DNA from 2 places in the Weizmannia sp. WK01 genome. Region 2 is predicted to be linked to the other one. Evidence: riboswitches for the same ligand, from Rfam matches in the RefSeq annotation. Region 2 holds a riboswitch; the other holds the start of a gene.
The links. Region 2 has a riboswitch for cyclic di-GMP ahead of OF158_RS14090 (hypothetical protein). Riboswitches for the same ligand answer to the same signal wherever they lie in the genome.
Positions count from the first base shown of each region.

Region 1: linked by a shared signal. The riboswitch ahead of OF158_RS02045 (GGDEF domain-containing protein) and the one ahead of OF158_RS14090 (hypothetical protein) in region 2 are both predicted to bind cyclic di-GMP.

Region 1 is NZ_CP109616.1:394,640-410,173, forward strand. It holds gene OF158_RS02005 (phosphoadenylyl-sulfate reductase) at 1-572, shown strand, start outside; gene cobA (uroporphyrinogen-III C-methyltransferase) at 973-1,731, shown strand; gene OF158_RS02015 (sirohydrochlorin chelatase) at 1,738-2,478, shown strand; gene OF158_RS02020 (NAD(P)-binding protein) at 2,738-3,391, shown strand; gene OF158_RS02025 (YbaK/EbsC family protein) at 3,524-4,054, shown strand; gene OF158_RS02030 (IS256 family transposase) at 5,411-6,586, opposite strand; gene OF158_RS02035 (glycerol dehydrogenase) at 7,129-8,232, opposite strand; gene OF158_RS02040 (long-chain-fatty-acid--CoA ligase) at 8,465-10,057, shown strand; cyclic di-GMP riboswitch class I at 10,541-10,626, shown strand; gene OF158_RS02045 (GGDEF domain-containing protein) at 10,705-11,745, shown strand; gene OF158_RS02050 (hypothetical protein) at 12,037-12,261, opposite strand; gene OF158_RS02055 (DMT family transporter) at 12,384-13,319, opposite strand; gene OF158_RS02060 (NERD domain-containing protein) at 13,535-14,428, shown strand; gene OF158_RS02065 (hypothetical protein) at 14,927-15,154, shown strand; gene OF158_RS02070 (cation diffusion facilitator family transporter) at 15,146-15,534, opposite strand, start outside.
Region 2 is NZ_CP109616.1:2,930,605-2,946,138, reverse strand. It holds gene rlmD (23S rRNA (uracil(1939)-C(5))-methyltransferase RlmD) at 1-624, shown strand, start outside; gene OF158_RS14110 (hypothetical protein) at 735-995, shown strand; gene OF158_RS14105 (MarR family winged helix-turn-helix transcriptional regulator) at 1,282-1,881, shown strand; gene OF158_RS14100 (ABC transporter ATP-binding protein) at 1,881-3,659, shown strand; gene OF158_RS14095 (replication-associated recombination protein A) at 4,775-6,103, opposite strand; cyclic di-GMP riboswitch class I at 6,788-6,872, shown strand; gene OF158_RS14090 (hypothetical protein) at 6,972-7,331, shown strand; gene OF158_RS14085 (3-oxoacyl-[acyl-carrier-protein] synthase III C-terminal domain-containing protein) at 7,358-8,356, shown strand; gene OF158_RS14080 (methyl-accepting chemotaxis protein) at 8,394-9,653, shown strand; gene mutM (bifunctional DNA-formamidopyrimidine glycosylase/DNA-(apurinic or apyrimidinic site) lyase) at 10,008-10,811, shown strand; gene OF158_RS14070 (S4 domain-containing protein) at 10,855-11,166, opposite strand; gene OF158_RS14065 (tRNA dihydrouridine synthase) at 11,395-12,390, shown strand; gene proP (glycine betaine/L-proline transporter ProP) at 12,916-14,400, shown strand; gene OF158_RS14055 (zinc ribbon domain-containing protein) at 15,170-15,376, shown strand; gene OF158_RS14050 (kinase) at 15,395-15,534, shown strand, end outside.

The DNA.
Region 1 (15,534 bases), 1.2 Mb from region 2:
AAGGAATGGTGCTGATTGATCTCATTTCGAAAGTCAGAGAAGATGCGGATATCGTATTTTTGGATACCGACCTGCACTTTCCGCAGACTTACGAATTGATTGAAAAAGTGAAAAAGAAATATCCGGCTTTAAATATACAAATGAAAAAACCGTCGCTTACGCTTGATGAACAGGCGGCGCAATACGGATCTGCCCTTTGGAAAAGGGATCCGGACCAATGCTGCTATATCCGGAAAATCAAGCCGCTTGAAGAAACGCTGCAGGGAGCGGCGGCCTGGATATCCGGCTTACGGCGGGAGCAATCGCCGACAAGGGCAAAAACGAATTTTGTCAATAAAGATGAAAGGTTCCATTCGATTAAAATTTGCCCGCTGATTCATTGGACATGGGATGATGTTTGGAACTATATCCGGTCTAACAATCTTCCATATAACGAATTGCACGACCAGGGATATCCGAGCATCGGCTGCTTCCCGTGCACACGTGCTGTCGGAAACAGCGACTCAAGAGCAGGAAGATGGGCGGGCTTTAATAAAACCGAATGCGGGCTGCATACGGTTCAGAAAAAATAAGGCTGCTATATAAAATGACATAGGTAATAAGAGTAAGCATCAGTCTGCATGACAAGATTTCGTTCATTTTACAAAATTCCTAGATTTGGTAAGAATGCGGCAAAAATTTATATACAAATCGGTTTTATGAAAAAACCAGGGAAAAAATTGCACTTGGAAGCTGATTCAGCGTATAGAGAAGATAAAATCGCATTTTCGAAGATGGATTCTTTTATATTTTGAGATGGAGCTTGCTGATAAATTGGGTACAAACGCAGAATTGGACCCGTTCAGCAAGCTCTAGCGGCAAAAGCAGCCAGCTTTTTCAGGTGCCCGCTTGTAGCCAATCCAGACTAGGATTGTTCAAGTGCTCGCATCAACCAAAACAACGAGTCCGATTAAGTTTAAAGCAGGTGAAGAAATGAGAAAAGTATATTTAGTCGGGGCAGGACCCGGCGATCCGGAGCTGATTACAGTGAAAGGATTGCGCCTGATCCGGGAAGCGGATGTCATTTTATATGACCGGCTGGTGAATCCGGACCTGTTAAAAGAGGCAAGGCCGGATGCAGAACTTGTCTACTGCGGGAAAAAACCGGATGCCCATACGATGACGCAGGATATGATCAACCACCTGCTTGTGAAATTTGCTAACCAAGGAAAAACGGTTGTCCGTTTAAAGGGCGGTGATCCGTTTATATTCGGTAGAGGCGGGGAGGAAGCGGAAGTCCTGGTGCAAAAACATATTCCGTTTGAAATCGTGCCGGGAATTACAGCCGGTTCCGCTGTGCCCGCCTATGCCGGCATTCCGCTCACCCACCGCGGGCTCAGTACATCCGTTGCTTTTATCGCGGGCGTCACGAAAAAAGGCGAAGATCTTGATGCGTATTGGTCCAAATATGCGGGAATTGATACACTTTGCATTTATATGGGCGTGAAAAATCTGCCACTCATCTGTGCGCAACTGATAAAGCACGGCAAATCACCGGACATGCCGGCTGCACTAATCCGCTGGGGCACGACTGAAAAACAGGAAACCGCGGTCAGCACGCTTGGAAATTTAAGTGAAAAGGCGGCTGGGCTGCGCAACCCATCGCTTTTGATCATCGGAGAAGTGGTAAAACTGCGCGAAGAGTTAAAATGGTTTGAACAGCTTTCTGCTGCTCCGGCCTGTACCGGGTGAACGGGTATGAAACAAGGCGTTTTATATGTCAGCCATGGCAGCCGTGTGCCTGAAACCGCCCGGGAAGCAACAGCGACGATCCGGCAAGCAATGGCGCAGGTGGATGCGGATCTCCAGGAAATTTGCTATCTGGAAATTGCGGAACCGGATATTGCGGCAGGGATTGATGCGCTTGTCCGGGGCGGCGCAGGGCGCATTGCTGTTGTGCCGGTATTGCTGCTGAGTGCCGGGCATTATTATGAGGATATCCCGCGCGCGATCCGGGAAGCGAAACAGCGTTATCCGCATATTGTGTTTACGTACGGCCGCCCGCTCGGTGTCGGGGACCGGATCATCGAAATTTTGGCAGAAAATATTTTGGAAACCGGCATGCCTCCGGGTGCCTGGATTCTGCTTGTTGGACGCGGCAGCCGCAACCCGGAAACACTGTGCGATTTTGCAAAAATTGCTGCCGGGTTGCGTGCGCAATTGGGGACAGAACAGATCAAAACGGCTTATTTGGCAGTGCTTGAGCCTCGTTTTGATGATGCGCTGAAGGAGCTGACCGCAACCGGGCACCCGGTAGTTGTGGCCCCTTATCTTTGGTTTACCGGCGTGCTCGTCCGGTCGCTGGAAAAGAAAGTGGGCATGCTGCAGCGGGAAGGATATGATATCCGGCTGGCACGGTATCTCGGCTGCCATCCGGATATGGCGGACGCATTGGCCGTTCGGGCAAAAGAAGCGTTGGGCGCAGAGGATTTTATTTGAGATCACGGGATTTTTACCCAGTCAAGCCTGCGGTGTTTTCTATTGTGCACCCCGGACTTTTTGGGGCGATGCAGTTTAAAAGGTGCCGGGGTGCAGCGTTCATTGCGCGTACCGGCACTTTTTTGGGTCCGATGCAGTTTGAAAAATGCCCGCGGCTCGGCGTTTTCCATTGCGCGTGCCGGCACTTACCCGATTCCGGCTTTCCAGGAAACGCTGGAATGGGAGCATGCCAAGCAGGGAGAACGGCGGGCTTTTTGCAATGGATAAACTGGAAAGGAGATCAGGAATGGTTTGGGTACCGGTTATGGTCGATTTAGACGGGAAGCAGGCTGTTGTTATCGGCGGTGGAAAAGTTGCGGCACGCAGATTCCGGCTTTTGCAGGAAGCGGGGGCATACGTTACCGTCGTGAGCCCGCACCTGAACGATGAATTGCAGGCTATGGCTCAACAACGCGCATTCATTTGGAAACAGAAAACATTCGAACCAGAAGACATCCGGCAGGCCGATGTGGTTATTGCAGCGACAAATGATCCGGAGACAAACAGCCGGATTGTTGCCCATGCCCCGGCCAAAGCCCTCGTGAACGATGCCGGCCATGCGGGAAATGGCAACCTTGCTTTTCCGGCGTTTTTCCAAAAGGGCAGGCTTTCCATCAGTGTTTCTACAGCCGGGGCAAGCCCGAAACTGGCTTCCAAAATTGCAAATGAATTATCCGAACATTATGATACGAACTACGCCCAATATGTGGATTTTTTATATGAGTGCCGCCAGCTTCTGAAGCGGCCGCAGTTTTCTCCATCGGAAAGAAGCGAATGGCTGGAGAAGCTGCTTGGAGAAGCATACCGCAAGCCTGAAAAGCAGCAGGAAACCTTATCTTTCTTTCACAGCCGCATACAAGGGACTGCCCGTTGAAAAACGAATGAAGCTGCAGCTTTGGGAAGTCAGCCGGTGTGCCCGGCGAAAAACTTGGCAAGCCTGTTTGCAACCCGGAATGGCTTCCGTTACAATGGGGTTAAAAATTTTCACAAAAAGGAGTGTCGCCATATGTCATTGGAAGATGTCAAAGCCTATTTTAAGCAGTGGGATCGGGAAGAAGATGTTCTCGTCCTGTCGTCATCAAGCGCGACGGTTGAACTTGCAGCTGAGGCGCTGAACACGGAACCGGAACGGATTGCAAAAACGCTTGCGTTCAGGGGTACCGGTGAGGAAGAAGCCCTTCTTGTTGTCACCGCGGGAGATGCGAAAATCGACAATAAAAAATTCCGGCAAACATTCGGCGGGAAAGCGCGGATGCTGTCACCGGAAGAAACGCTTGAGCATACCGGCCATGCTGTCGGCGGCGTCTGCCCGTTCGGTTTGAAAAAAGATTTGCCGGTCTATATGGACGTCTCACTCAAACGGTTCACGACCGTATTTCCGGCATGCGGGAGCGGCAACTCGGCAATTGAATTGACCTGCGAAGAATTGTATACATACGGGAAGGCCGAAAAATGGGTGGACGTCTGCAAGGGCTGGAAAACGGTGGAAGATTACCAGCAAGTAGCTGGGACTGGTGTCTTATCGGATCCGCAATAATCTACGTGTCGCTTCAGACTTGCCTTTGAGATGGAAAGAGGCCCCGGGTACGCGCCGGAAAATGCTTGATATATAATTAGGGCTTCCTGAATAAGCAAAATTCCTAGATTTGGCAAGGATGCTGACAGCTTTGGCATAAATTTAATGCGAGGCCTTCGTTTTTGCTTGCTTTCTTAATGTAGACGCGCCTTATGTGAAGGAAGGCCATCTTTTTTTCGTGCTTTCTTAACGTAGACGGGCTCTATGTTAAGAAAGGCCGTCAATTTTTCGTACTTCCTTAACGTAGACGCCCTCTATGTGAAGAAAGACCTTCAATTTTCCGTGCTTCCTTAACATAGACGGGCTCTATGTGAAGAAAGGTCATCTTTTTTTCGTGCTTCCTTAACGTAGACGGGCTCTATGTTAAGAAAGGCCGTCAATTTTTCATGCTTTCTTAACGTAGACGCGCCCTAAGTGAAGGAAGGTCTTCGATTTTTCGTGCTTTCTTAACGTAGACGGGCTCTATGTCAAGGAAGGTCTTCGGTTTTCCGTGCTTTCTTAACGTAGACACCCTCTATGTGAAGAAAGACCTTCAATTTTCCTTGCTTTCTTAACATAGACGGGCTCTATGTTAAGAAAGGCCGTCAATTTTTCATGCTTTCTTAACGTAGACGCGCCCTATGTGAAGGAAGGCCGTCAATTTTTCATGCTTTCTTAACGTAGACGCCCTCTATGTGAAGAAAGACCTTCATTTTTCCGCGCTTCCTTAACATAGACGGGCCCTATGTGAAGGAAGGTCATCTTTTTTTCATGCTATCTTAACGTAGACGCGCCCTATGTAAAGGAAGGTCTTCGTTTTTGCTTGCTTTCTTAACGTAGACGGGCTCTATGTGAAGAAAGGCCGTCAATTTTTCGTACTTCCTTAACGTAGACGCCCTCTATGTGAAGAAAGACCTTCAATTTTCCGTGCTTCCTTCACATAGACGGACTCTATGTGAAGAAAGGTCATCTTTTTTTCGTGCTATCTTAACGTAGACGCGCCCTATGTAAAGGAAGGTCTTCGTTTTTTCGTGCTTTCTTAACGTAGACGGGCTCTATGTTAAGGAAGGCCATCTTTTTTTCGTGCTTTCTTAACGTAGACGGGCTCTATGTGAAGAAAGGCCGTCAATTTTTCATGCTTCCTTAACGTAGACGAGTCAAGTCCAGGTTATTGTGTAAATTTATGGGCAAATGTTTTCAACCACCCCTTCATTTTTTCGGCTTAACTTCCATGGATTTTTTTCTTCATCTCCGGGAAGGGATGTCAAATGCCTTTCAATTTGACATCCCTTCCCGGAGATGAAATCATCCATGATGGAAGTTAAGCTGAAAATGCTGCTAACTATTCTTTCCCATAAGTGACTTCCTCTTCGAGTATTCTGTATCTTGATACTGCATTAAAACGGCACCAACCAAACGAAAAGCAGATTGGGTATTAGGAAAAATGCGAATGACCCTTTCCCTTCTACGAACCTCTTGGTTAAGCCGCTCGAGGGAATTAGTACTCCGTATGTGCATACGAATATTCTCAGGAAAGTTCATGTATTGGATAGTATCTTCAAAACCTTCATCTAAAATGGCCAGGGCTTTTTCAAATCTTGCTTCTGTACCAAATTTGTTTATTAATTCATCTTTAAACTTGCGTATGTCCTCAATCGTAACGGCCTCAAACACGCGCTTAATCATCACCCGGATTTCTGCAGTATCTTTTTTGGGCAGTTTTTCAATGATATTGCGTTTAAAATGAACATTGCACCTTTGCCAAGCAGTGCCAATGAATTCCCGTTGTATTGCTTTCTGAAGGCCCATGTGAGCATCGGAAATAACGAGTTTTGGTGATTGGAGTCCACGTGATTTAAGTTGTTTAAAAAATGAACTCCAACTCTCCAAACTTTCTGCATGGTCAACGCTTAAACCCAGTATTTCACGTGTATTCTTCTCTGTAATGGCAGTCGCAATATAAACAGCCTTTGATATGACCTTATGGTGCTCCCGTACTTTTATATACATGGCGTCCACAAACACATAAGGGTAGTAGGTTGTATTCAACGGTCTCTCGGCCCAAGCATTCACAATGGGATCCAGTTTTTGCGTAAGGGAAGAGACAAACGACTTGGATACATTCTTACCGCAAAGCTGTTCTACGACATTTGTGACCTTACGGGTAGAGACGCCATTGATGACCATCTCCAACATAGAAAGGACGAAAGCTTGGTCACATCTGGCATACTTTTCAAATAAGGTAGTTGAGAATTCGCCATTACGTGTCCGGGGAACTTTTAATGTAACATTGCCGATGCTCATCAACAGCTCGCGTTCATAGTAACCGTTCCGGTAATCCCGGCGTTCAACAGCGCGTTCATAAGGGCTCGTTTTTAAATAGTCATCCCTTTCCTTTTCCATAAACTCGTTTAACACGAGGACAACCGCTGATTTAATTACCGCGTCAAGATCGGAAGTCATGATGGCTTCTTTTAAAACATCCAAATTTAAGTTAAACTGTAAGTGAGTCATTTTATCTCCTCTTTTCATTAGTTTATCGTCGTTGAAAACAGTGTTGCCAAGAGTTGATAAAATGACTCCTTCTTTTTACACAATTATACGGACTTAATCCGTAGACGGGCCCTATGTTAAGGAAGGCCATCTTTTTTTTGTGCTTTCTTAACGTAGACGCCCTCTATGTGAAGGAAGGCCGCCAATTTTCCGCGCTTCCTTAACGTAGACAGCCTCTATGTAAAGGAACAACGTCAATTTTCCACCCTTCCTTAACATAAGGCTTGCTGAATAAGCAAAATTCCTAGATTTGGCAAGGATGCTGACAGCTTTGGCAAAAATTTAAGCTTGCACTTGATAGCGGATTCAATATATAGAGAAGACAGAATCGCATTTTCAAAGATGAATTTTTCTAGAGCTTACTGACAAATTGGGTACAAACGCAGAATCGGATTCGTTCGGCAAGTCCTAACTTAAGTTCATATGATATAGACAAAAACGGCGGGACACACGATCGTGTTTTCCCGCCGTTTTTGTGGTGGATTCACATATGCTGCTTTGATTTAATCATGGTACTTTTCGGCAATGGCGTTGGCGGCAACAATGGCATTGTACACATCTTCAGGCGTAACCGGGAATGGTTCGTTGCCCATTGTGTCATCATCGGCACAAGCATCTTCCGCCACTTTTCGCCATTCGGCTTCTACAAATTCTTCCACGCCGAGGTCCTTCAGTGTTAGCGGCAGGCCGACTGCTTTGATAAAGCGGATGACAGTTTCAAGCTCTTCTTTCGGTGCATTTTCAAGGACGAGCTGTGCGAGCAGGCCAAATGTCACTTTTTCGCCGTGCTGTGCACGATGGAGGGCAGGGACAGCTGTCATGCCGTTATGGATGGCGTGTGCTGCGGCAAGACCGCCGGATTCCGCACCGACACCGCTCAAATAGATGGTCGCTTCAATGGTATCCTGCACCGCCCGGGTTGGCACTTTGTTTTTCACGGCTTCCACTGCTTTTACGCCGTTTTCGAGAATCGTTTCGTAGCAAGTGCGGGCAATGGCCAGGCCGGTGAGGGATGGCTTCATTAAAACAAGGTTGTCGCCGTTTGCCGCGTAGCAGGCGCGCGCTTCAAAATAAGTGGCAAGCGCGTCCCCGATCCCGGCGGCGAAAAAGCGGACCGGTGCTGCAGCTAAAATTTCCGTGTCTGCGAGCACGACATCCGGATTGCTCGGCAGGAACAAGTAACGGTCAAAAGCGCCGTCTTCTTTGTAAAGAACGGCAAGGGCCGTGCACGGTGCGTCAGTGGAGGCAATCGTCGGAAAAATGACAACCGGAAGTTTTTCATAATAAGCGGTTGCTTTTGCGGTATCAAGCGTTTTTCCGCCGCCGATGCCGACAATGACATTGGCGCCTGCTTCACGTGCAAGCCGGCGGTTACGGTCTACTTCTTCCTGGGTGGTTTGATAATTGAACTGTTCGAAAGTTGCTTTCCCGCCGCCTTCCCGGACAGATTTTCCGGCTTCTTCTTTTGCGCGGCCGAGGATGAATTCGTCACAAATCACATAGGCATTGTCGCCCAAATCTTTTATGTACGCATATAAATTGGCAAGCAGGCCGTTCCCTACGATAAACTTTTTCGGCGATGTAACGGATTTTACAGGAATTTTCATAACATGTACTGCCTCCTAAAATTTTTTTCTTTCTACACTCTCATTATATTAAAAATGTAAGCGGAAACCAAGGTAAAAGATGTGAAAATAAGATCATCCGATGTTATAAAAAAACAAATAAATATGATGATTGAAAACGCGTTCAAAAAATTTTATAATATTGTTATACAACAGTGCTGGTTTTTAAACAGCAAGGGGAAACAGGGAGAAAATGAAAATGGGAGGGGAGTCCATGAACGTGCCATTGGTGTTGACGGAATTTCTGGATCGCGCGGTGCTTTTGTACGGCGGGAAAACAGCGGTGTATTGCGGGGACCGGGCGTTTACATACCGGGAGCTGAACGGAAGGGTGAACCGGCTGTCGTACGGGTTAAAAAATCTTGGCATTGAAAAAGGGGATCGGGTGGCCTATCTCGCGCCGAATACAGTGGAAATGCTGGAAGGCTTTTACGGGATTTTCCAGCTGGGGGCGGTGATGGTGCCGCTGAATATCCGGCTGACCCCGGAAGACTACCGGTTTATTTTAAATCACAGCGGATCGAAAGTATTGTTTGTGGACCAGGAGATGTACCATTTGATCGAGCCGGTAAAGGATGAGCTTGAAACGGTGGAGCAAATTATTATCCACTATAAAGAGGATAACTGTGCTGAAATTGATTATGACCGCTGGCTGGACAGATTTCCGCCGGATCCGTTCCCGCGTGCCGGCCTCGATGAAAACGATGTGTGCAGCCTGCTTTATACGAGCGGGACGACCGGAAATCCTAAGGGCGTGATGCTTACCCACCGCAATAATTATTTGCATGCATTAAGCGCGATGCACCATTTGCGCGTTACGGACCGCGATGTCTATTTGCATGTGCTCCCGATGTTCCATGTAAACGGATGGGGCTCGCCGTTTTACTATACAGCAAACGGGGCGACCCATGTCTGCCTCCGCAAACCGTCGGCGGAAGCCATTTTCACGGAAATCATCAGGCATAATGTGACGGTGGTGCATATGGCGCCAACTGTGCTGAACAGCCTGTTGCAGTACAACGCGGAACACCATCCCGCTATTGAACAGGACGTGCGTGTTGTCATCGCCGGAGCTGCACCGCCGCCCGCATTTGTGGAACGCGTGGAAAAAGAACTCGGCTGGGAATTCATCCAGGTGTACGGCATGACGGAGTCAACACCGCTCACCCTTGTATCTGTCATTCGTTCGCAGCTTGGCGGGCTGGACCGTGATACACAATTGCGGTTGCGGGCGAAAGCCGGGTTTCCGATGATCGGAAGCGATGTCCGGGTTTTACGGGAAAATGACGAAGAAGTGGCCCATGACGGGAAAGAAATCGGCGAGGTCACGGTAAGAGGCCATGGTGTTATGCTCGGATACTGGAAAAACCCGGAAGAAACGATGAAAACGATCCGGAACGGGCGGCTCTATACAGGGGATATGGCGACCGTTGATGAATACGGCTATATCGATATCGTCGACCGTAAAAAAGACATTATTATCAGTGGCGGAGAGAATATATCCTCTATAGAAGTGGAAGGAGTGCTGTATGAGCATCCGGCTGTCCTTGAAGCAGCGGTGATTGCTGTTCCACATGAAAAATGGGGGGAGACCCCGCATGCGTTTGTCGTCCGGAAAGCAGATGCGGCCGCAACAGAAGAAGACATCATCCGTTTTTCAAGGGAAAGGCTTGCCCATTTCAAAGCCGTGACGGGTGTGACATTTGTGGATGAGTTGCCGAAAACGGCATCTGGCAAAATCCAGAAAGTCCGCCTGCGCAATGAATACTGGGAAAAGCTCGGGAAAACAGAGCGGTTTGTAAATTAGGGCTTGCTGAACGAATCCGATTCTGCGTTTGTCCCAATTGATCAGCAAGCTCAGAAGAATCTATCTACGACAATGCGTGATTCTGTCTTCTCTAATACGTTGAATCAGCTTTCGAGTGCAAGCTTTTCCCTCGATTTTTTATAAAACGCTTGCATTTAAATTTTGAATAAAGTTGTCAGCCTCCTTTCCAATTTAGAAATTTTGCTTACTCAGCAAGCCCTAATGAACATGTCTGAAACAGATCCGGCAAAACGCAAGGCCGCCGAAAAGCACAGGACAACGCGTTACATTTCGGCGTAAAACAGAGGAAAACATTTCACATCCATGCCCCTTGCTTCAGCGATGAGGCGGGGGGCGTTGGAGGAATCGCCATAAACGATTTCAGCAGCTGCAGACGGCAAATTTTAACCGAATTGCCCTTTCTTATCCTTTGACTGATGGTTTCTTTTGGACAGAAATACAGTATAATAGGATAAAAGACCTATATCAAAGGGGCAAATCCATTGAAAAATGGAGACGCAAAACTACAGGGGCTACCGGTTTTCTAACCATGCCAGCCAGTTGCTAATGCGCAGTGAAAAGCCGAAGTTTGGCCTTTGTTTTCGTTTGCAAGTTCCCCGGAGATTGATCAGAAAGGCGGGGCGGAAATGGGCAGGAAAATCGAGACATTGGAAGATTTTAAAAGAATCCTTTATCTTTGGATCAGCCCGCTTTTGATCGCTGCCCTTGCGATTTACAATTTGGTCCCTCACACAGGCACCCGTACAGCTTTATTTTATCTCGCCACGACGCGGATCCTGATTGCCTGGAACGCTCTGTTTCTCATCTGCATGGTTTTCAAGCGTTATTTCCGCTTGTTTGACTATGTGAATCTCGTGATCCTCACGGTTTATTATCTTGCCATCGTGATGGACTGTGTTTTTCAATACATGGTTCCGGGAAAAGAGGGAGCCATCGGAATTTCGATCATTTGGAGCCCACTTCTATTTCTCTATATTTTTATCACGTTGAAAAAGCGGAACGGGATCATTTATTCGCTCGCTTTGTTCGTGACTACGCTTCTGATCGGAATGCCGCGGTTCCGCCATTTTTCCTTTGACTATAAAATATCCATGCTGATCTTTTACCTTGCCAATCTCGTCTATATCGCCATCTTTTGCATTTCTCATTATCTCTTAAAAGTATTTAGAGAATTGGAAGAGGAAAAGAAAAAGGCTTATTCGGACATGTTGACCGGGATTGCCAACCGGCGCCAGGTGCAGGCATGGCTGGATGCTGCGGTTAAACACGCGGACAAAACCGGCACATCATTTTCCGTGATTTTTTTCGATATCGACTATTTTAAACAGGTGAATGACCAGTTCGGGCACCAGACAGGAGATGAGGTGCTGAAGGAATTTGTCCGTCTTTCCTCCCGGGTGATTTCAGCGAATGATTACATCGGACGCTGGGGCGGTGAAGAATTCATCATCATTACAAAGGATGAATTGCCCCAGGCAGAGGAACTGGCGGAATATTTGAAAGCAAGCATTAGCCGCCATTCATTTGGGCATGCGGGAAAGCTGTCCGCAAGTTTCGGTGTGACTGCATATACACCGGGGGATACAGCAGAAACCATTGTAAGGCGGGTGGACGAAGGGCTATACAAGTCGAAGGGTCAGGGCAGAAACCGGATTACGGTGTTGTAAGGCAGGGGGAGAGCGGATTTTCTTCATTGCATGTGGCGAACATTTTAGCTGGCGGGTTTGCGATCAAAAAAACGTATGACAGCGGTAGTCCATTTAATTAACAGACTTGCTGCTCATAAACTGGGGTATGCGATTTGGCATGGAGAGTGCCTATAACCGCGGACGAACCTCAAAATTTGCAAAATCACTACGCGAGGCAGGGCATACGTTTGCGGCGGCACACTTCCGCTTGCGGAGCCTAAGCGGGGACTGCCATTTAGAAGTTCCCCGGTTTGCCCTGCCAGATGCTTTTTATACGGCGTATATATAATTTTCCATAAATGCATAAACCTGCTCGGCATCCGGCGGCTGTATGTTCAGCCGTTTTTCACAGTCTTCCAGATACGGCTTGAGCGTGCTGTCGTTTTTTGCCTCTTTGAGCGTAAGGCTGCCCTGTACGAGGCGGATTGCCGCTTCTTTTACCGTGTTATCATCCGTTTGAAACAAAAGATATGCCAAGCAACTGTACCGATCCATTGTTCTGCCTCCCGGAACCTTTTTATTCCCTTTTCGATAAAAGCGGCAAAAATTCCTGCAAATTCGCAAAAAAAGAAACAAAAAAGCAAGACCGGTGCGACAGGCCTTGCCTTGATGCTATTTTAATCCGATATATTTTTTGACGCTTCCATCCGACGTACGAGGCGCATCCTTTCCGGGAGCAACGAAATGGCAATCGCGGCCAGAATCAGGGCGCCGCCGAGAAAGAAGCGGCCGTTCAGGCTTTCATGGAGCAAAAGCCAACCGAGAAAAGAGCCAGTGACAGGCTGCAAAAACATAAACAGTGACCCGCTGCCGGCTTCTACCATTTCAAGCCCTTTGTTCCACAGAAAGAAAGCGCCGGCTGTAGAGATGACGCCGAGATACAAAATACCTGCCATCCCCCAAAAACCGCCCGATGATACAGGCCAGGCCATCATGGCTTCGCGGGCGGCAAAAGGCGTTGTAAACAGCAGCCCGAACAAAATGGCATATGTTGTAATGGTTAACGAATCCATTTTCCAGGAAGCCACTTTTACATAAACGGACAGAAGTGCCCATGTAATCATCGCTCCAGCCAGAATCAGGCTGCCCCAAAAGTAGGTTTGCACGTGAATGTCCCAGCCGATCACGATGACAACGCCCGCGGATGCGGTAATCAGCGCCAGTATTTTGCGCGCGGTCAATTTTTCTTTTAAAATGAAGCGCGCGAATATCACGATAAAAACCGGAGAAGCGGATGTAATGATCGCGCCGGTATGGGCGTCCGCTTTTTGCGTCCCGATAAACTGCATGGCAACGGATGCAAAATAGCCGATAAACCCGATCCAGGCGAGCAGCAGCCAGTCTTTTTTTGTAAGGCTTACCTTTTCCTTTTTCTTTCTGCCGGCATGCAATATCGCGTACAGTGCGGCAAAACCGATCATATACCGCAGCCATAAAAGCGTAAGCGGCGGTACGAAGTTTAAGACATATTTACTGACCACATACATCCCGCCCCAGATGCCGGATGCAAGTGCGAGGCAAAGTGCACCTGCCCATTTGTTTTTCACAGTCATCAACCTCCGTCTTTATTTTTTATCTAACAGCCAGACGGGGGTTTTGAAGCGGCTGTTCGTCCCCCGCATCAGGAACGAACAGGCTGGTCATTTTCAAACAGATCAAGATACAGACGCACAAACAGCACCTCCCACTATAATATTCTTAATTTTAACATATTTCCTCCCACGCAGCGAATAAAATAAATAAAATCATGAAAAAGGGGAAGTTGGACGTGATTGTAAAACAGCGGGAATATCCCGCACAAATCCGGGCGGGAGAGGCGTTGCTGGAGAGGCTGCCCAAAAGGCATCCGCTGTATGGGCAGATTGCGGAGGATGTAAAAAAGTGGAGGGCGAAATATAAAAGGGAGAAGCGGGCAGACCGTTTTTTGGAGATTCTTCCGTCCGACCAATTCCATGTTTACCATGCACTGCCCATTGCAAATACATGCCTGGACGGGTTAATTCTCACACGGAATCTTGTTTTGATTATAGGCTACACCCATTTATCCGGCGTGATTTTTCCGGATCCGGCTTTTTCCCAGCTTATCCAGCAAAAAGGCGGGAAGGAAAAAGGCTGGCCGGAACCGTTTGCGCGCCTGCAAAAACAAAGAGAAATCTTATGTACATGGGCCCGTATGCGGCATTTGCCCGAATTGACGCTGGAGTATTTGCTTGTCCTTTGCCATGAGGAGGCCGAGCTGAAAATGCCTGTTGTCAATTCAGCAGACGAATTGAAGATCTGCCCGGCAAGCCAGGCTGTTTATAAAGTTATAAAGATGCAGGACACATACAGCCAGCCGGTCCTGGACAGCAAGCATTTTAAAAAATGGCACAAGCATTTGCTGGAATGCCACGAAAAATCGGGGATCTTTCCGTGGCCGGTTGACCAAAGCGAATGGTATACGGGGGTCGGGTGCCCAGTGTGCCGCCGTTTCGAAATGGATTTTAATAATGGCATGTGGCACTGCCAGGTTTGCGGCCATACCAGTAAAGATGCGCACCGTAAAGCGATAGAAGAGTTCTATTTGCTTTTTGGCCAGGATGCGCCGGATGAGGCACTTTGTTCATTTTTGCGCGTGGATGCGCAAACAGCGGCAAAAATCGTGCGCGAGGCAGCGCATTAGTACACCAGTGCGATTTTAGCTGGAGGGCGCAATCGGAAAAAGTCTCCAACCAGAACGATGTGTGCACAGCCCTTGCTTTGATCCGCCAATCGCCACCGGGGAAGCAAACTGGACCTGGCGTACAAGTAAAAAGGCCCAAATCTATACCTTCCCTCACTGCCCATTTGGCGACTGTATAGAAATTGGCGGGTAACATAAGCTATTGAAAAAACGTTAACGCTGATTGCGAGGCTCAAACATGATTGGGTATGTTGTTTCCCTCATTGGATTTAATCTGGCTGTTTTTTGTGTAAAAAAGCGGCTTTCTCCCGGGCAGATCGTACAGATTTGGACGTTCACCATCGCTTCCCACTTGGTTTTTGATGTATATATCGATTACAAGTACCATGGCTACTGGTATTTTACAAAGGGAGTGGACTGGGAGAATCTCCCGGGTTTGGTTTGTTTACTTCCGCCTGTCAATATTTTATATCTCAACTGGTTCCCGTTTGGAAAAGCATGGATAAAAAGGTTTTTTATATTGCCGTTTGGGAAGTGCTGATGCTGGGGTGTGAGATGATCACCCTGTTGCCGGCACCATGGGGTTATTTTCATTACGGATGGTGGAATTTCACCATTTCGGCACTCGTAAATCCGTTCCTTTTGCTCAGTGTGGTCGGATTTTACAAATGGATTGTCTGGCTGGAAAACAAAAAAACTGTAACTGCTGAGCAGCAGCTACAGTGAAACGGTCCGGTCTTTCTGCCGGAGATAATCGGTATGATCATGGATGGTGGGGTCCTCTGTCTGGATGGTCGTATGGCGGATGCCGTATTTTTGTTCAAGCATCTGATTGACAGCCAAAATGACGTGCATCGGTTCGGATGAATGCCTGACAAATACATGGGCGGTCAGAGAACAATGGTCGGAAGAAATGTTCCAAAGATGCATGTCATGGACGTCTTCAACACCCTCAATTTGATACATATCTGTGCGGATCTGTTCTAAATCAAACCCTTCCGGCACCGTATCCATCAAAATCAAATAGGAAGCGCGGATGATTTTGGCACCGCCGTAAAAAATGATGCCGCCGATCACGATGCTGATGAGCGGATCAAAGAAATTCA
Region 2 (15,534 bases):
AAAAAAACGTCGGTTATTTTCGGCGACGAAACAATTCATTTATCCGGAAAAGAAATCATTGAAGAACGGCTCCAAGAATTCACATATGAACTCTCCGCCCGCGCCTTTTTCCAGTTGAACCCGATCCAGACGGTGAAGCTTTACAATGAGGTGAAAAAAGCCGCTGCGTTGACCGGCAAGGAGAAAATTGCGGATGCCTACTGCGGTGTCGGCACCATTGGCTTGTGGCTCGCGGATGGCGCATCCGAAATCCGCGGTATGGATGTGATTCCGGAAGCGATTGAAGATGCTAAGAAAAACGCCGCCGCCCACAACATCCCGAACGCCCATTACTTTGCCGGTAAAGCAGAAGTCCTCCTGCCAAAATGGCTGAACGAAGGCTGGCGCCCGGACGTTGTCATCGTCGACCCGCCGCGCTCGGGCTGTGACGAATCCCTTTTACGGACGATTTTGAAGGTAAAGCCAAAGAAATTTGTCTACGTGTCATGCAACCCTTCCACTTTGGCGAAGGACTTACACATATTGAGCAAGGCTTATAACGTAGCCTACATGCAGCCTGTAGATATGTTTCCGCAAACGGTGCACGTAGAGTGTGTGGTCTCGATGTCAAGGGTGGAGAAATAGGACTGTTCACTTAAGGCCATAACAGATGTGATAGATGTTAAAAGCCAATACGGATTCCTTTTCTGGGTTAATTTGATAAAAATCATTTATGAAACCGGAGGCGCATATGTATGAAATGGTCTGAAGTTCGTGAACATTTTCCAGAACGTTGTGTCTTAGTGGAAGCATTAAAATCCGAAACAAGAGGAAAAGAAAGAATCATCGAGGAAATGTCAGTCATTGATGACTTTGAAAACGGCAATGCAGCATGGAAAGTGTATAAAAAACTACATGCGGAAAATCAAAACCGGGAGTTATACATTTTTCATACGAATAATGAAGAAATAAAGGTAATTGAGCAGCCATATCTAGGCGTGCGAAGAAAAGTATGAAATTTCATATGGATGATCACTTGCCTCTAGTAGCTGGTGAGATGGATTACAATGGAAATAAAAAGATATTTAATTATTAGCAAAAAGGCCCTGTTTTCGGAATCATAAACATTCCGATTTCAGGGGCTTTTTTTGTCCAAACGGTATCATCCCTGCTTTTTCCTGATGCTCCTTTTCTTTCTCTCATTTTTACTTAGTTTTTCTGTTGACAAACAAAATAAACCAGTATATTATTTACTTTGTTAATAGGAATGAAAACTAAGTAAATATCCTTGGAGGTTCTAAAATGAAAAAAGATGAAATTCTGGACAAATTATTGGAAATTACGCATCAGCCATTTCTCATTTTTGTAAATGAAGTAGAAGAAAAAACAGATAATGCTTTTGAAACGTTGAAGTTGTTGGCAGCGGAAGAAAACGTGACAGCGGGCCGCATTTCTGAAATGCTTGATATTAAGCCGTCAAGTGTGACGCAAATTATCAAGAAACTTGAAGAAGCCGGCACTGCCCGGCGTGAAAAATCCGGGCAAGATTCCCGTGTAACGATTGTAAAAATTACGGATAAAGGACGTGAAAGCTTAAAAGAGCGCAGTTCCATTTCAACGACGCTAAAAGATGTCCTCTTCCAAGGGTTTGCAGAGGATGAGCTTGCAATGTTGGATCAATATCTTGAACGCATGGTTTCCAATATTTCAAGTGAAGCATTTCAGGATAAGCTCCTCGAAGTCTTCAGCAATGATAAACGCTGGGAACTTTTTGGAAAAATGAGTGCCCGTTTCGGTCGTGCACGAGAACAAATGTTGGAACGCAGCGGGTTTGGTGGGTTTGGCGGCCGCGGATTTATGGGCGGCGGGTTCGATGGCTGGAAGAAAGGACGTAAAAGATAATGGAAAGAGGATTCAATGGTTCAGTCCGTAAAGATCAAACCAAATTTTCAATTGGACAATTTATAAAACTCATCAAAACGACGCAACCGAAATATCTGTTGCTGGCAATGGGTGTCTTATTGCTGGTTGTTTCATCCGGTATACAAATTTATGTGCCAAAATTAGCGTCATCCCTTGTCAATCATTTTTCAAAAGGAATTGACTATGGGTTATTAGGGAAAGTCGTAGCACTATTTGTTATCTCAGCTATTGTTTCTGCAATTGGCGGAACGGTTCTGGGGATTTTTGGAGAAAATGTAATCCAAAACTTACGAAAAAGCTTGTGGCAAAAGTTAACCACTTTGAAAGTGAGCTATTTTGACACTGTCAAGGCTGGTGAAATTTCAAGCCGTCTGGTAAATGATACAGCGCAAGTCAAACAATTGCTGGCTGTAACATTCCCGCAAACATTAGCGAGCATCATTACAGTTATTGGGACAGTATACATGATGTTCAAGATGGACTGGCACATGACTGCAGCCATGATTGTAGCTGTACCGGTCGTCGTGATCCTCATGATACCAATCATGGCATTTGGAACGAAAATAGGACATATCCGTCAAGAGGCAATGGCTCAATTTAATGGGATTGCGAGTGAAACATTAAGTGAAATCCGATTGGTAAAAACTTCAAATGCAGAAAAGCAAGCACAAGTTCGTGCCAATAAAGAAATAAATAAATTGTTTAAAGTTGGAAAAAAAGAAGCGGTCTTTGATGCAACGATGCAACCCATCATGATGATGGTATTTATGAGTATGGTGTTTGGGCTTCTTGCTTATGGGATGCACCGGATTGCAATTGGTGAAATGCAAATCGGCATATTAATGAGCTTCTTGATGTATTTGTTTAACTTGATTGGGGCCATGCCGGTCATTGCAACCCTATTTTCAGAAATGGCAAAGGCTGCCGGTTCAACGCGCCGTGTACAAGAATTGCTTGCTGAAAAGCCGGAAGATTTTACGAAAGGCATTGAATTGGATTTGGCTGGTAAAACCTTATCAGTGGAACATGTGGATTTTGCCTACGAAGATGCGCCGGATGAACCCATTCTGAAAGATGTATCCTTTACGGCAAATCCAAATGAAATCATTGCTTTTGCAGGTCCTTCCGGCGGTGGCAAATCGACAATCTTTAGTTTGCTTGAACGTTTCTATGCACCTACAAGCGGATCAATCAAATTTGGAGATGTGAAGATTGAAGAGATCAATTTAACAAATTACCGCAGCCAAATCGGATACGTTTCACAGGATTCTGCGATTATGGCCGGTACAATCCGTGACAATTTGACTTACGGATTAGATGGTACATTTACGGATGAACAACTTTGGAACGTTTTAGATTTAGCCTTTGCACGCAAATTTGTTGAAGAAATGCCTGACAAGCTTGAAACAGAAGTGGGGGAACGCGGCGTGAAAATCTCCGGCGGCCAGCGTCAGCGTATTGCCATTGCCCGGGCCTTCTTGCGCAACCCCAAGATTTTAATGCTGGATGAAGCCACTGCCAGTCTTGATAGTGAGTCAGAGATGAAAGTCCAAGAAGCCTTAACAAACTTGATGAAAGGTCGTACGACTTTAGTCATCGCCCACCGCTTGGCAACCATTGTGGACAGCGATAAGATTTACTTTATTGAAAAAGGTCAAGTCACAGGATCAGGTACACATGATGAATTGGTACGTACGCATGAAACGTATGCGAAATATGTCGCTGAACAATTTAAGGTAGATACACCGGCCATGTAAAGAAGTATTCACGATACAGTGTAAAAAATGCTTTTTTCATTGGGGTGAAATTTTTTGGGGGATGAAGGATTTAAGAAAATATGGTTCAATGGTACTGGATCTTTGGTGGAGTCTGAAGAAAAGTAAGCCAGTCCTTGGAAGAAAATAGCCATCATGATCCTCCTTTTCCCCAAATTCAAATTTCTCGTTTCAAGAGCATTCGGTCAAAATAAGCCTTTTTCTTTTTTTAGAAATTTATATTTATTTAGCATACAAAACTCGCATTTGAATAACGGATGCATTACAATTGTAATAAGAATAAGAAAAGTCTCAGAAATAGAATGAATCATTCAAATTCTGAAGCTGACAATCAATTGGAAAGCCTTCCACCAGTATCTTATCTTGAACAGAGTGAATCACAATAAAAAAGGTAAACTGGGAATTAGGCTGGAAGGGGTAGTATAGGGGGCCAATAGTATGATGGAAAAAATAGTGGATGTTTCTTTGCTTGTCGTGGCTGCTGGGTTATTAGTTGTGTGGGCCCGAAAAAAATACTGGGACAGGCAGAAAAGGTAATGACGGGATGCTCTGTAAAGAAGACAATAGAAGCTGCTACACACTTTCTAAACGTAGTGGTACTCGCGAAAATCCCCCACCTATATTAAGGGGGAGGGTTAATTTGAAATTCGGATAATCAAGCAATCCTATCAATCGTAACGGGAAACGATATGAAGGTCTTCTTACTCATTATGGTTGCTGAACATCATTTAAGTGAAAATGTTGCTTGAATATCCAACAAAACACCACGAAAGGATATGGGTTTCCTTTCACTTTGGATAAAATGATAGATATATAAGCAATTTGAATATTTTAAAAAAGTAAGCATCCAAATGAGTGGATGCTTTTCATTTTGCCAATAAAGATTTCGAGTAAATTGTATACCAGTAATCTAATCAGAAGATCCAAATGAAGGGTATCTACCCCTTTCCGGAGTATGTCGAAACGCGATAATTTCCGAAAAGTGACAGGCAACACCGTCAACTTTCGGCTATTTTTGGATGGCAAAAACATTCAACAGCTGAATCATAAAGATTGCCTCACAATGGTTTTTTTACGATCGAACATCTTCGTTCACACTACGATTTACGGTTCCTTTTATGCCATTCTGAGATTTCCTCAAGTCTTTGTTTGAATCTGGCCTCTGAACCTTGATTTGTCGGATGATAATACGCGTGCCCTGCTAACGAATCCGGCATCGTCTGCATCGTTGTTAATTTTTCTTCTGTATCATGCGCGTATTTATATCCTTTTCCGTAATTTAAATCTTTCATCAATTTGGTAGGGGCATTGCGTAAATGGAGGGGAACAGGTTCATTCATTGAGTTCAGTGCATCTTTCTTTGCGCTCATATAAGCTAAATATGCTGAATTAGATTTTGGTGCCAGTGAAAGGTAAATGACAGCTTGGGTTAAGTGTACATTACATTCAGGCATACCAATAAATTGACATGCTTGAAAAACAGATACCGCAATTTCTAAAGCCCGATTGTCGGCTAAACCGATATCTTCACTTGCAAATCTGACCAATCTTCGCGCAATAAACAGCGGATCTTCTCCGGCTTCCAACATCCGTGATAACCAATAGACCGCCGCATTCACGTCGCTATTTCGCATCGACTTATGCAAGGCAGAAATAATATTATAATGCTCCTCACCATTTTTGTCGTACAATAATGATTTTCTGTTGATCATTTGGGAAAGGTCTTCTTTCCTGATGATGATGGTATCCTCCTGCTTATGCCCATTTAAAACAGCCATTTCCAGCGTGTTCAACGCAGTACGGGCGTCCCCATCGGAAAATTCTGCAATGGCCAATAAAGTTTGATCTTCAATTTCAATCTTTTGAAGGCCATACCCATGGGGATTTACAATGGCCTGTTTTAATAATTCCACGATTTCACTACTCGTTAATTTATGTAGGACAAAAACCTTAGTCCTCGATAACAAGGCCGAATTGACTTCAAATGACGGATTTTCAGTGGTTGCGCCGATAAGGATAATGCTACCATTCTCCACATACGGTAAAAAGGCATCTTGCTGTGCCTTATTGAATCGGTGGATCTCATCGAGAAACAAAATTGTCTTTTCGCCTAATTGCCGGCGTTCTTCAGCTTCTTTCATAACGTTTCGAATATCTTTAATCCCACTGGTAACAGCACTAAAATTAATAAATTCCGATTGCGTTTGATTTGCAATAATTTTCGCCAATGTTGTCTTGCCTACGCCGGGGGGACCCCAGAAGATCATGGAAGAAAGACGGTCATGTTCAATCATTTCTCTAAGCACTTTTCCTTTACCTATCAGGTGCTTTTGTCCAACGAATTCGTCTAAATTTTTAGGACGTACTCGCGTGGCCAAGGGACGGTTTTGGTCATTGTCGTTCTCAAATAAAGAAGTTTGCCTCAAGGTTACTCCCTCCTTGTAAAAACTTTTCCCATTACGCTTCTTTTTGTCTGCTTATGATCCCGACCAAAATATCTAACTCAATGGTTATTTTAGAATAACCCTGATTCGCAAATGTATCGATTTGTTCCCTGTTCGAGTTCAAGGTCAAAAGCGCCAATTTGATTCATGCTGTTTTGATTAATGTCTTGCTTGGTATAGTGTTGGCAGATAATATCACCAAATGAAAAAGGCGATACCGTTTCATTATTGTTATAGACCTGAATGATGAAAGTAAAACAGAAGCTTAAAATGAAAAGGTGGGCCCCGAACAGCAAAAAAGCCAACCAGAAAGGAGGGCACCTTTAAGGTGAATGATATCACCTCTATCTCAAAAATCAAATATGCGTTGAAACTACAAATTTTAGCAGGCTGCCTCTTTCTGCAGTTTTGGGAAAGGATGAGACCTTCCGGGACTTTGGCTGCTTGGAAAACGACCATGTCATATGAATCTCATTTGAAGTTATCCACAATTTTAAAACTATGAAAGCCGGTTCATTCATTTTTTCAAAAAAAATGCGGCAATTATGCTTAATGCAGTCCGAAAAAATGATTCTATTGACATACATAATAATATATTTATATAATGATAAAGGCTGTGGAAATACTTGGCAGGATTTCCATGCTTTCCGGCAAAATTCCAATAAAAATTGAAAAAGGCAAATTCATCGAAAGGTGGAGACGCAAAGCTAAAGGGACTAAAGTCAGATGACCATGTCAGCCAGTTACCGATTTTACATCAAAAGGACTAATCGGTAGGGGATTAGTCCTTTTTTCGTTGTGCGGATATCAAATGTGAAGAACTTCATTTAACAAGCAGGAGGAAGCAAGGATGGCACAGTTTCAAACAGATAACAAGCATAAAGCTTTTATCATTACATTAGGCGGATTTGCCGCAACAGAAAAGGCATCTACGTTTGTAGACGATTTAAAAAAAGAAGTTTCAAAAATTAATGTGAAAAATTATTCGTTAATTGTGGATTCATCCGATTTAAGGACATTTAAGCCCGAAATTTTGCCGGTGCTTGAAAAGAGCTATGCGTTGTATATGAGTTTAGGATTTAAAAAAATCCTGATGATTACACCGAAAAGGGTGACGCCGCGTTTACAGCTGAAGAGAATCGCGAAAAAAGTGAATTTTACGGGTGAATTTATCAATAGTTTACAAGCGGGATTGGAACTTTCACGTTAAAAACAGCTTGAAGGAGTTAAGTAAAAATGGATTCGAGTGTGACAATAAGAGAAGTCTCTGTCTATCATCCTGAAAAGGTGCGCCATAACGATTATTACCTGGCCCATTTTCGCCAGCAAGGAAAAGATATTACAAGACTTTTGCAAGCGCTTGGCAGAGAAAACAGATACATAGCAGATTATAAAACTGAAACCACTTTAACAATGGCGGTGGAAGCATCAAAGAAAGTGCTGGAAAAAAGCGGGTTGGCCGGCCGGGATCTCGATATGATTGTATTTGTATCAGGGACACCTGAATACTTTTGGCCACCGAATGCGGTTGCCATTCATCAATCTTTGGGCGGAAAAGAAGAAGCTGTTGTTTATGATATGAATGCGGCATGTGTCGGAATGGTGGTAGCAGTGGATCAAGTAAGCCGCAATATGCTCGCAAATCCGCATATCAAGCGTGCGCTTGTCGTGGGCTCCGAGCAAATGCACCGCTTTGCAAACGAGGGGGATGCGGTTACATATGCCAGTTTCGGAGACGGGGCCGCTGCAGTATTGCTGGAAAAAAGCCATCATGTTAAAACAGGGTTTATCGACTCAGCCTATCAAGTGAACACAGAATCAATTGATAAAATTACTTTTCCGGCTTGTGGCGTATCCCAACTGGTTGAGGGAAAAGCCGAACAAAAGAATAGAAAAATAAAATGGGAGAATGTAAACAATGACAATGCTTTTCTGTCTACTGCCGCGCTTGTTGAAAAATTGCTCAGCCGGAATCATTTAACCGCGAAGGATATTCAGGCTTTTTGCTTTTCCCAATTGTCACGGAAAAATATATACAAAATCCAGGAAATCTTCAAAGAAGACATAAGCAAGTTCCCAATTGTGGGCACGGAATATGGCTATACAGGAGCCGCTAGCCCGTTTATGGCTTTTGAACGAGCTGTAAGCACCGGCCGGATAACGAGGGGCAGCTATGCCATATTTTGGTCGGTTGGTGCGGGAACTTCTGCTTGTGCCATGTTGTATAAACATTAAATGTATTGAATCTGTTTCAAATGAAGGGAGCCGTACCATGGGAATTAAAAAATTGTCCAAAGCCATTACAATGGGCCAAATCAAAACCGTTATCCTGCCTTATATTCTCATTGGCATTTTGTTGGTTGGCAGCATGTTCATCATCCCCCAATACTTAACCATTTGGTTTGTGTCTGTTGCCGCAATCCTTTATCTTGGTGTAGGTTTATGGTCATCTTTCCGGTTAACCGGGAAGTTATTAAAAATGAAGCAATACGCTTCCAGCCTGGAGTCGGGAAACCTGGCTGAATCGCTGGAAATTTTAGGTGCAGATGAATTTGGCACGATCTCTAACTTCTTAAATAATGCAACAAGCAATATGCGAAATCTGGTTGGAGATTTAAAAAAAGGAATAGATCGTGTAGATGCCAATTCAGATGAATTATCGGCAACCATGACGGAATTGTTTTATGTGATGGAAGATGTGAAAGAAACGATAAATGAGATGGAGCAAGGCGCAATGGAACTAAGTGCAAGTACGCAGCAAATTGGCGCATCTGCTGAACAAATTGAAAGTTCAACGAAGAAATTAGCAGAAAAAGCAAATGAAGGAAAAAATATCGCGCAGGAAATTAAGAAACGCGGGACAAAAGTAAGAGAGGAAGCAACAGCATCTGCAGGCTCTTCCAATCAAATTTATACGGAAAAAGCGGAGAATATTTTGAAATCCATTCAACAAGCGGAAATTGTGGAGGAAATCAAAATGCTGGCTGATACGATTGGAGACATTGCGAATCAGACCAATCTCCTTGCCTTAAATGCATCGATCGAAGCGGCAAGGGCAGGGGAAGCAGGAAAAGGTTTTTCAGTAGTCGCTCAAGAAATCAGAAAGCTGGCTGAACAATCCACCCAATCGGTTGAAAATATCCGGGTTGTCACCAGCCAGGTCCAGCAAGCCTTTTCAAACCTTATTCATCATTCAAAAGAAATTCTGGACTATGTAGACACTAAAGTGAATCCCGATTATGAAAAAATGGTCCGTATAGGGGAACAGTATGAACACGATGCGGAATTTTTAGACCGTATGTCGCTTGAAATCGCCCAGGCTTCGAATGACATGGCAAACGCAATTGAGGAAGTCAACAAGGCGATACAACATGTATCTTCCACAAGCCAGCAATCCGCTGCGGGTACGGAGGAAATGTCATTTAATATTTCCGAAGTGTCACTGGCAATGAAAGAAACGGCAGAAATGGTAGACCACCAGCATCAATTAGCCCATAAAATAAATGAGTCTCTCCAGAAGTTTAGTTTATAAAAATATAAACTGAACAAAATATCTCGGCTCTGTTGCCTGCTATAAAAAATAACCCTCATGCAAATGGTGCACACGCTGGATGTAAAAACTTCAGTTCATATATAGCAAATTTCAGCTTATAAGAGAAGTCATGCTGCAGCACGAGGATAAACAGGAAAATTCCGGTTTGTCCCCGTGCTGTTTCTCGTTAAACGCCGCTCTTTATTTTTGCTATGCGACAAATTTTACTGCCGGAATCCCCGGTTCATTGAATCCCCGCACATTGCCAAGTGGCAGGACAGCCAAACATGATTCATGAATCCCCGCCATTCGGGGAAACTGTTTAATACAGTTCGCATGAATGGGGGAAACGTGATGCCTGAATTGCCGGAAATGGAGACCTATAAAACATGGCTGGCGTCATTGATTGGCGGCCGGACCATTACAAATGCCATGATTCAGCGGGAAAAATCGATAAATATACCTGCCGGCAAGTTTATGAAGGCAGTGACTAATCAGAAGATCCAATCGATTTCAAGGCGCGCAAAGTATTTAATTTTCCAGCTCGAAAACGGTTCGTGCCTGCTTCTGCATCTAATGCTCGGCGGGTGGATGTTTTTTGGCAAAGAGGAAGACAAACCGGACCGGACAATACAAATCCAACTTTCTTTTGGAGACCGGCACTTGTTTTTCATTGGTTTGCGTTTAGGATACCTGCACCTATTAACACCGGAAGCGGTTCAGGCGGCGTTTGAAAAAATCGGCCCCGAACCGCTTGATCCCCATTTTACATTAGCTGCTTTTCAACAACGGATGCAGCAAAGAAGAGGCATTCTTAAAACAGTATTAACTAATCAAGAAGTGCTGGCCGGGATTGGAAACCGGTATTCCGATGAAATGCTATGGCACGCGCAGTTGCGGCCGGATCAAAAAGCAGGTCATCTTGACAATCAGCAACTCGCCCGTTTGTATGAGTCGATCCGGTTTATCCTTCATAAAGGGATTGAGCAGGGAGGTTATATGGAACATCCGCTGCACGTGGGAGATGGCAAAACGGGACGCTATCAAATGTACGTTCACGGCAGAGAAAATGAGCCATGCCCGCGATGCAGCTCCCCTATTAGGAAAGAAGAAATTTCTTCACATAAGACTTATTTTTGTCCACGTTGTCAGTATTGAAAACGGATCTGCCCCTGCCGCACTTCATTTTCCCAGCTGCCTGTCAGACTTCCCCGGCCTGCAATTTTATAAATTTCCGCTTTCCTACTTGTATGATGAGTCCGTCTGTTACATGAACAGCATCGTGGATATCCTTTACTTTTTCTCCATTTATCCGGATGCCGCCGTTTTGAGTCATTTTTCTGGCTTCACTTTTTGATGGCTGCAGCTTCAATTGTACGAGTAGATCAATGATGTTTATTGTTTTATCTCCGTCCCATAGCATGACCGGGATATGGGCAGGCAATGCTCCTTGTTGAAAAACATTTTTGAAGTTTTCTTCTGCCTGGATTGCCACAGCTTCTCCGTGGTACATGCGGACAATCGTCCTGGCCAGCAGCATTTTGGCATCGCGGGGATGCAGTAGGCCCACTTCAACGTCGTGTGCGATTTTTATTTTTTTTGCCAGTGCTAAATCTGTGACAAGGTTAAGAAATAGTATAGTTTGATCAAAAGTACCGAACCATGTTATAAGTGTAAAAGAGGCTGAAATATTTTTTGCTTATTTATTTTGTGTTGGCTTGGTATCCAGATAGGGGAGGTTATGATTTTTATCATGAAAGAAAATTTTTGGCGTGATTTACCACGGCCATTTTTTATACTGGCACCAATGGAAGATGTGACAGATGTTGTCTTTCGCCATGTTGTAAGTAAAGCGGGCAGGCCGGATGTGTTTTTTACAGAGTTTACAAACACGGAAAGTTATTGCCACCCCGAGGGGAACCAAAGTGTGCGCGGCCGCTTGGCGTTTACGGCGGATGAGCAGCCGATTGTGGCCCATATATGGGGGGACAAGCCCGAATATTTCCGGCAAATGAGTATGGGTATGGCAAAACTCGGGTTCAGCGGTGTTGATATCAATATGGGCTGCCCTGTGCCGAATGTGGCAACAAAAGGGAAGGGAAGCGGTCTGATCCGCCGTCCGGATGTTGCTGCTGAACTTATCCAAGCCGCAAAAGCAGGCGGATTACCTGTGAGTGTAAAGACGAGGCTTGGTTATACGTATGTGGAGGAATGGTGGGACTGGCTTACGCACATATTGAAACAGGACATCGTGAACCTTTCCATCCATTTGCGGACAAGAAAGGAAATGAGCAAAGTGGACGCCCATTGGGAACTCATTCCGGAGATCAAAAAACTGCGTGATGAGGTGGCACCGGATACCCTTTTGACCATTAATGGGGATGTCCCTGACCGTCAAACCGGCCTGAAGCTTGCACGCCAGTACGGTGTTGATGGGGTGATGATCGGGCGCGGCATTTTTAAAAATCCGTTTGCTTTTGAAAAAGAGCCGAAAGAGCACAGCAGCAAGGAATTGCTTGATCTTTTAAGACTGCATCTGGATCTCTTTGACAAATATTCAACAGAATTGGAGCCGCGCCCGTTTCCACCGCTTCGCCGCTTTTTTAAGATCTATGTCAAAGGTTTCCGGGGAGCGAGCGAGTTACGAAACCAATTGATGGGCACAGACTCAACAGATGAAGTGCGCACCTTGCTTGATCACTTTGAAACAAAACAGATGGAGGGGGAAACGGTATAGCATTCCCCCTGAATACCCCCGATACAAAAACAGCCCGGATTTTTATTATCCCTTTCATCGCAATAGATGCGCGGCTGTGCCAAACTGTCAAAAGGCTGCTGCAAAAAGACAGGAAAACACCGGAGACCACTACACCGGCTCTTTCCATCGGTCGTCTGCTACCGCGGCACTCACATCGGCATATGATGGTTCCATCGTTTCATACGGCTTCCGCAAAAAAAGGATCCCATCCATCCCGGGTTTGCTGCCGTTTTGGCGGCGCACAGACCCGAAAATCCCGTGAAAGTTCCAGGTTTTGCCGTAAAAATTCCGTCCAATCCGCCCGGCTTTTTACGGCAGGGGAAATCGGCATTTTCAAGTATGGGGCGCAAGCAGTAAGGTGCCCCCATTCTCCGCTGTTTTTGCGGTCATAATGCCTGGCATTGCCATATTAAGGAGGCGTGCAGGTATTTTGAATAGCAAGAGAGAGGCCGGTTCAAAATAACCGTAAGAACTGATTTTTAAAAAAGAATTCAGGTGAAAAGGTTGGCGGAAAATACAAAAAAATGGTATGGATCCAGAAAAAGACCCGGCAGAAGATTGAAAAAAGATGATATTACCATTGTGGATACAGATGTGACAAAAAAAGCAGTGGTCGCAACGGCTCTTGGAAATGCGATGGAGTGGTTTGATTTCGGGATATATTCCTATTTGGCCGTCATCATCGGAAAGGTGTTTTTTTCAGGGATAACCGGCTCATTGCAACTGGTCTATTCGTTTGCTACTTTTGCTGTAGCGTTTCTCGTCCGTCCAATTGGCGGGATGTTTTTTGGCATGCTGGGCGATAAGTTCGGGCGGAAACGGATATTGGCCGTTACTTTAGTGTTAATGTCACTGGCGACTTTAAGCATGGGTTTGATCCCGGGTTATGCAAAGATTGGAAATCTAGCCCCGTTTCTGCTGCTTGTCGCTAGACTGGTCCAGGGCTTTTCCACTGGCGGTGAATATTCAGGTGCCATGACGTACATCGCGGAATCTTCCCCGGATAAAAAAAGAGGCTTTTTATCGAGCGGGCTCGAAGTGGGCACGTTGTCGGGATATATTTTAGGTTCCGGCGTTGTCACGATCCTCAGTTTTTGGCTTGGCGAAGATAAAATGCTGGACTGGGGGTGGCGCCTTCCTTTCTTTATCGCTGCGCCAATGGGCTTGATTGGCCTTTACTTGAGGAATCATTTGGAGGAGACCCCGGTTTTTGAAGCGATGAAGGAAGGGAAGCACAAAGAAAATGAGAAAGGGCTATTCAGGAAAGTTTTCCTTTTCCATTGGCCGCAATTGCTGAAAGGGATCGTTCTCGTTTTATTTTTTAATGTTGTCGATTATATGTTGTTGTCGTATATGCCGTCTTACTTAAGTGTCGTTCTCGGTTACGGGCAGTCAAAGGGCCTTTTATTCATTCTCATTGTGATGTTTATCATGATTCCGATTGTGCTCATCATGGGCTATTACAGCGACCGGATCGGAAGCAAACGCATCATTATGGGAGGCCTGGTCGGGCTGATTTTTCTGTCCATCCCGGCATTTAAGCTGATTGGAAGTGGAACGAATTTAACGGTCTTTTTCGGCTTGATGATCTTGGCCGTCTTACTGGCGACATTCGAGTCAACGATGCCATCGATGCTGCCTTCTTTATTCTTCACGGAAGTAAGATATGTTGCGCTGGCGATCGCTTTTAATATTTCGGTTTCTTTATTTGGGGGAACAACGCCTTTGGTAATGGCGTGGCTCATAAAAACAACGAATAACCAGATGGTTCCCGCTTATTATATTATGGCAGCCTGTCTCATTGGTGTCTTGACGATGTTTTTCGTAAAAGATACGACCGGGAAAGCACTGCGGGGATCGGCACCGGCAGTAGAAGAAAAACACGAAATTGCAAAAATTCTCGAAGACCCCCATGAAGCATTATGGTGGAAAGAGGAAAAAGGAAATATTGAGGAAAAAGCGTCTGAATTGGAAAATCCCAAAAATTAACCATGTCCATAAGGCCGCTTTTTGGCTGCCCGTACCACGGAACCGGCTTGAATGGCCTTCCTCCTCTTTTAAGTTGTTTCTGGCCGTAAAATGCCACGTCTTGGTTCATGCATCCGCATGCTTGCAAGTGGGTGCATCCCCCTTTTCTGTTAAAAAATATCTGAGTATTTTTATTTTTGGGGAGAATGGAAAATAAGCGGTAGACAAACCAATTTCCGTGCGGTAAAATAATAGAAACAAGTGTTCTAAATGGCCGGTGTGAAGTTTATGATTACTCATCTTGCATCATGTAAAGACAGAAGAGTTCACAGCACCATGATTTCAGCATTGAAAAAAATAGGGCGGATGGGAGTTAGCCGCACACAGGGTTACATAGCGGCTTCCAGCAGGTGTTGGATTTGAAAAAAGCGTCATTTTGTAATGGAAAATAAAAAGGATTCCTATTATGCAGGATCCTTATTTTATCAATCAAATTAAATTTTTTTACTGCTAAATAGCTGAGTGATTTTGACGATTCCAAATACGACGGTTGCAAAAAACAATACAGATACGATGATTGCAAGTATCATGCCAGCCCCTCCTTATAACGGATTCCGTCCATGATAAAGCCAAATATTTTTTCAATTTTATTATAACATATTTTCCAATTTCCCCTTGATGTAAAAGGGGATCAGAAATCCCCGCTGCCCCTTATGCAGTTGAAATGCCTGAAACTTTTTTTGCTGACGCCCGTATAAAAAAGTAACAATGATGAGGAGGGGAAAGCGCCATGTCTGAAAAAGGGTGCGTGAAGTGCGGGTCTAAGCAGGCGGGGAAAAAAGAAGTGGCAATGACGGGAACAGGTCTGTCAAAATTATTTGATGTCCAGAACAACACGTTCATTGTCGTGTATTGCAAAAACTGCGGTTATTCGGAGTTCTATCATAAACAAACTTCCACCGCCTCTAATATTCTGGACTTATTCTTCGGGGGCTAAATCCGGGGAGGTGTTATATTGGAAACGAAGCTGATTATCATACGGGGAAACTCCGGGAGCGGAAAAACAACGATCGCTAAAAGGCTTCAAAGCCATTTGGGGCCGGGAACGCTTCTTGTTTCACAAGATACTGTCCGGCGTGAAATGTTAAAGGTGCC